DNA from 2 places in the Psychrobacillus sp. NPDC096389 genome. Region 2 is predicted to be linked to the other one. Evidence: riboswitches for the same ligand, from Rfam matches in the RefSeq annotation. Region 2 holds a riboswitch; the other holds the start of a gene.
The links. Region 2 has a riboswitch for thiamine pyrophosphate ahead of thiT (energy-coupled thiamine transporter ThiT). Riboswitches for the same ligand answer to the same signal wherever they lie in the genome.
Positions count from the first base shown of each region.

Region 1: it holds a riboswitch for thiamine pyrophosphate, as region 2 does, so the genes downstream of both, ACIQ38_RS00910 (acetylornithine deacetylase) here and thiT (energy-coupled thiamine transporter ThiT) in region 2, are expected to answer to the same signal.

Region 1 is NZ_JBIWFB010000001.1:186,964-190,180, reverse strand. Features, by position in the region: gene tenA (thiaminase II) at 1-313, opposite strand, end outside; gene ACIQ38_RS00910 (acetylornithine deacetylase) at 343-1,620, opposite strand; TPP riboswitch at 1,719-1,823, opposite strand; gene ACIQ38_RS00905 (bifunctional transcriptional activator/DNA repair enzyme AdaA) at 2,005-2,598, shown strand; gene ACIQ38_RS00900 (methylated-DNA--[protein]-cysteine S-methyltransferase) at 2,582-3,094, shown strand.
Region 2 is NZ_JBIWFB010000009.1:48,476-51,692, forward strand. Features, by position in the region: gene ACIQ38_RS18560 (tryptophan-rich sensory protein) at 1-506, shown strand, start outside; gene map (type I methionyl aminopeptidase) at 530-1,279, opposite strand; gene thiT (energy-coupled thiamine transporter ThiT) at 1,327-1,908, opposite strand; TPP riboswitch at 1,972-2,063, opposite strand; gene ACIQ38_RS18575 (M20 family metallopeptidase) at 2,170-3,217, shown strand, end outside.

The DNA.
Region 1 (3,217 bases), on a different contig from region 2:
CCAACTCCTCCTTAGAAATACCAAACTCTGCAGCAAAAGCACGATGTAAATCCATTTCGAAATGCAGGGTATCATGTAGCGTTTTCGAAAAGTTTGTCATCATTTCTAAATCGAGTGATTTTTGAACTCCTACTGCAAATAACTTGGAATAGTCTAATAGATAGACATAATCCTGCTTCATATAATGGATAAATTTTTCTTCCGCCAATATTCCTTTTCCTAACTCCTGTACAAATGGATGTTGATGATTTTTATCCCAAATTGGTTTTACATTTTCAAGTAATCGATCGCTAAATTTTTTAGTAGCATTCATACGACTTACCTCCCAGAATAATAGTTTTTTTATTTTTTTGTGTTACACCATTGATAAATAAATAACAACAATGTTTTAGTAAATGAAAGTAATTCCTCTATATTTAGTTTTTCATCTACAGAATGTGCTTCTTCTAGTTTTCCTGGACCATAAATAACAGTTGGTATTCCTGCTTGTCCTAGCCAACCTGCATCAGTTACGGATTTGGACATTCCAATTTCGACCGGTTTTTTCTCTATTTGCTGATGACAATCTGCCAGTAATTGAACCGCTGGGTGTTCCGCATCCATTTTTAATGCAGGAAATATTTCGCCACGTTCTTCAATCATTGATTTTCCACCCCAGCGATATCGAAGAGGATTTTCCCTTAACCAAGGATCAGCCATCGCAACTCGGTTTAAATGATCTTCTATTTCTGTAGTAACTGATTCATATGTTTCATTCGGATAAAAATGTACGGTAATCCATAGTCTGCATTCATCTGCTATAAAAGCGGCATGTCTGCCACCTTCTATAACCGCAGGATTAATCGTGTTTGTTCCAGGGGCAAATCCAGGATATTGTTTTGTCACCGCCCAATGTCTTTCCAAATCTTGAAGGCCTGCAATTATTTTCATCATTTTTTCTATGGCACTTGCACCTTGGATCAACCCTCCTGCATGCAACATTTTCATCCTCATTGCATCATGGAAAACTTCTTTACTTTTAATCGTTATCCACCCTGTTATCACTCCACCTTGACCGTGAATTTGACGATTACTTCCATCTACTACTAGTGCAAAATCAGCCGTGTATCCTCTCTCTATACAAGACAGTGTTCCCGCCTCTCCCGCTTCTTCTCCAATAACAGACTGTATTTGGAGGTCTCCTTTTATTTCAATATTTAGCTCTTTTAATAGTTTTATAGCAAACAATGTTGCGGCTACCGCTCCTTTCATGTCAGAGGTTCCTCTGCCAAATACATATCCATCTTTTTTGGTGAGCTTGAATACTGGCACGGTCCACTCGCTTTCATCTCCGACTTCTGCAACGTCGATATGTCCGTTTATGATTAAGCTCTGATAATGCAAACTATCTGTTCCTCTTTTTATCCCTACTACGTTCGGATCTTTCGGAAACACATCCCAACTATCCGTCTCCAATTGGTGTTTCTCTAAAAAGTTTGCAATATAGTTTTGCACTTCACTTGTATTTCTAGCTGGGGGACTAACTGTCGGAAAACTAACTAAATTTCCGAGTAATTGAAATAATTCTTCTTTACGCTCATCAACTGCTTTATTTATTCGATTTTCTATTTCCTTCTCCATTTCTTTTCCCCTTCCTAGTTAAATTTTTGAAAACAAAAAACCGCTCTCCATAAACGGAAAGCGGCTGTTTTCTACATAATTAAACTAAATATACGACAGTAGGGGTCCAGCTGCTTCCCTCCGCTAGTATTAACTAGATCAGGTTCAAAGGGTTTACATACAAGATGTGTCTCAGCCTAAAACAGGCTCCCCTAGCAGTCATCTATTTAATTATAAACGCAACTAAATCGTATCATAAATAAAATTAATTACAAGAATATTTCGTTAAACGTCTTTTTTATCCTATTAGAGTCATTTAAATTTCGTTTTCTTGCTTTTACATACTTAAGAAGGCTAATTATGCCATGAATGCGAGTATACTAAACATAGAAAAGGGGTGATTCCATGCAGAACAATCAAGATGATATCCAATTGACTGAAGAAAGATGGCAAGCCATTACACATAACGATAAGTCCTACGATGACCTTTTTATATATGCAGTAACTTCTACAGGTATTTGTTGCAGACCTTCTTGTAAATCAAGAGATCCAAAGAAAGAAAATATCCGTATTTTTAATGATGTGGAAGAAGCAATAGCTAATGGTTTTCGTCCTTGCAAACGCTGTAAACCGGGTGGTATACGTTTACCGGATGAAGAATGGATCGACCAAATTAAACAATATATAAATGCAAATTATCACAACCCATTGTCATTGGAAATTTTAGCAGACATGTGCCATGGCAGTCCCTATCACTTACAACGAACCTTTAAACGAATCGTCGGGCAAACTCCTATGGAATATATTCAGCACATAAGAATCCTTAATGCCATGAAAAAACTCCAAAATGTAGAAAAGTCTATTGCGAAAATTGGTTTAGAAGTTGGATTTTCAAATACATCCTATTTCATCACTTTATTCAAAAATAAAACAGGCTTTACGCCAAAACAATATCAAAAAATAGTATTGGAGGAACAGAATAATGAAAAAAAACAATGAACATCCTGTCTATTGGATATTGTTAAATCATAAACAATGGAAGATATATATTGCGGCAACGGTAAAAGGATTATGTTATGTCAGTTCCCAAAATGCTCCATTCGAGGAACTCGGTGTATGGGTAAAGAAACGTCTCCCCCATTATCATCTTCTAGAAGAGAAAGTAGTTATGCAGCCATATGCGGATGAATTAATTGCTTTTATCGAAGGACGACGAAAAGAATTTACATTTTCTCTAGATCTTCATGGTACTGCTTTTCAACAATCCGTTTGGAATGCATTACAAGAAATTCCATATGGACAAACAGTTTCATATACAGATATTGCAGAACGGATAAAAAAGCCACAATCTGTACGTGCAGTCGGAACCGCTATTGGAGCCAACCCTGTATTAATTACTGTGCCTTGTCACCGAGTGATCGCTAAAAGCGGAAAACTGGCTGGGTATCGTGGTGGCTTAGACATGAAGGAACAATTATTAGTGCTTGAAAAGTAAATAATTAACGTTTCATTCATTACGCCTTTTCCTATATTTCACCAAATATGAAACTGCCTGATTCTCCATTCAGTATGACAAAAATGTCACATTAGACACTGGTATTTCTATGGTTGGCGAGCA
Region 2 (3,217 bases):
ACCTCCCTTTAAAACGGGTTTTACTCTTTGTCATTACTTCTATTTTACATAGTATATGGATTCTTTTTTGGCATTTTGAGCAGTTTAATTATGCTCTAATTACTATGCTTCTTTTACTTGGGACTTTATTTTTACTTTATACAACTTATCCAGTCAAACAACCTAACTGGATGAGCAGATTACCTATTTCTATTTATTTTGGTTGGGCATTTATTATGACCTTCATCAATCTGGATTATCTTTTGACTTTTTATGAATTCAGCGGTTTAGGAATTACAAAGTCGCTGTGGACAGTTATTCTTTTAACTATTGCTACAGCTATCGCTCTCCATTTTAGATATCATTTTGCAGATCGGGCGATAGTACTTGTTTTTATCTGGACTTTTTTAGGACTCGCCTGCCGTCATCTGTTTAACGAGTTACTCATATCAACTGCATCCATTTTTTTAAGCAGTGTGCTTGTTGTAGGTATATTTTTCATTAAAAAAACGCCACCGAAGGAATAATTTCGGGTGGCGTTTTACTTATTTTAATCTAATTTTGTTAAAAGAATTGGACCTTCTTTTGTTACAACAATTGTATGTTCGATTTGAGCTACCAATGATTTGTCAGGTGTGACGAACGTCCATCCATCTCCAGACTCCACAATATGCTCTGCTTTCGCCGAGATAAATGGCTCCACTGCAAGCACCATACCTTCTTTTAAAATCGTAGGATCCCATGCATCATAATAATTCAATACATGCTGTGGTGCTTCATGTAGAGATTTTCCAATTCCATGTCCCGTTAAATTCATAATAACATGTAGGCCATTGTCTTTTGCTTCTCTTGCAACTGCTTTACCGATTTGATTTAAGCGAGCACCTGTCTTCACTTTTAACATTGCACGGTTGAAGGCACTTTCCGCTACTGCACATAGCTTCTCTTTTTCTGGATAGCCGTCTCCCACAACAAATGAAATACCAGTATCTGCAAAGTAACCATCATATGAACCAGACACGTCGATATTGACCATGTCTCCTTCTTGAATAACACGTGACCCAGGAATGCCATGAGCAACTTCTTCGTTTACACTTATACAAGTATAGCCTGGGAAATCATACTCCCCTTTAGGTCCTGAAATGGCACCTGTTTCTGTGAACATTTTGCCTGCAATTTCATCTAATTCTTTTGTTGTGACACCAGGTTTTGTTGCCGCCTGCATCGCATCGCGTACTTCTGCCACAATTCGGCCGATTTTTTTTAACGCTTCTAACTCTTCATTTGTTTGTACAATCATCTATATAAGATCCCTTCTCCATTAACTGTACAATAATCATATCATATTTATACTCTATTCGGCAGTAAAAGGCGTGGTGCTTTTACGAACAACACCGTACAAATAAATGCTGCGACTAAAAATACTGGTATCATATAAGTAGAATTATAAATGACCGAATATAAAATCGGATTTTGATCTCCAGCGTATTCGCTAAAAAATAGAATACCAGACGTTACATGTGCTAAGTAACGGAGAAATGCCGCAACAAATGTACCAGCAATGACTGCTGTAATCATTTTCTTCGTATCTTTGTTTTCTAATGCTTTTATAAATGAAGGTCTAAAGAAACCAGCAAATCCTGCTACCATAAAGGCGATAAAATAATCGATTCCTACTTGAAAAATAACAAATATAAATGATAAAGGTGCGAAATAAGCACTGCCTGTTGCCACTTGCAATAAACCAATTAAAAATCCTGTAATTAATCCAGCAACAACTCCACGTCTGAAAGCAATTAAAATAACTGGTACAAGCACAAACGTAACTGATCCACCTTGTGGCATGCCAAACCCAATCAGGTCTAATACATATCCTAAAGCTGCAAATATAGCTATCTCCACTAATAATAAAACACGTTGATTTCTCATTGTACTCCCCTTTTTTGCCCACAAAAAAACGACGCCCGGGATAGACCCAGACATCGCGCGATTGTCAGTTTCCATCCACATCCCTACGCAAGCTTGAACTTACAGGTTCGAAGGGTACAATCTCAGCCGCGTAAGCGACGCCCCTTGTGGTTATGAATTATTTAGTTCGAATTCATTGTAGCCCAACAAAATAAGGAATGCAACCCCTCTTCCTTCATTGGTATACTTATAGAAATAATAGATAACGGAGGGGTTACTCAGATGATAGAGTTATTGCAAGATTTAATTCGCATGAAAAGTGATGATTTAGAAGGTGCAAACAAAGCGCTGTTATTTTGTAAATCTTGGCTCGAAGAACGTGGCATTACTCCAATAGTATATGAACATGATGCCAAATTCATGCTAGTTGCAGAAATAGGCAGTGGTAACGATTGTATTATATGGAATGGGCATGTAGATGTTGTTCCAGGTCATCCTGGACAATTTATCCCTATTATAGAAGGCGACAAGCTGTTTGGAAGGGGTTCTGCCGATATGAAAGCGGGAGTAGCCGCTATGATGCAAGCTTTTTATGAGCTCTCATTAGTTCCTCAAAAACTAAGGCAAAAAGTACAGTTGCATATTGTGACAGATGAAGAAACGTTTGGAGACACCTCGAAATTTCTAGTCGATCAAGGTTTTCATGGAGATTTTGTCATTTGCGGTGAACCTACCCATTTACATATTGGACTACAAGCAAAAGGAATTGTTCAGTTAGATGTGGTCCTAAAAGGGAAATCTAGTCATGGGAGTCGTCCATGGGAAGGGATAAATGCGATTGAGCAAGCATTCCTATTTGATCAAGAAATACACAAACTTTCTTTTTTAACAGCAAGTAATGCCTTTTATGATTATCCTTCTTTAAACTTGGCAAAAATACATGCAGGCGAAAGATTCAATGTTGTACCAGACGAATGTATTTTATCTTACGATATTCGCTTTGTTCCGGGGCAACATGCAATAGATATTATTAAGGAAATAAATGATACAGCTAGCAGTCTCTTTCCAACTAGCGAGGTAATCATCCATTCCACCGCTCCGGCCGTAACGACAGAAGAAAATAATGAATATGTAAAAAAACTACAACAAATAACAACTAGTTTAACGAAGCAGCCAACTAATTTATTTGGGCAACACGGCTCTGCTGATACTCGTTTTTATGCGGAAAAAGGAGCTGGTGCCATTGAGTTTGGACCGAGTGGTGCGGATTGGCATGGGGAAAAAGAATATGTTTCCATCTCATCTGTAGAGCAATTCAAACAAGTTTTAG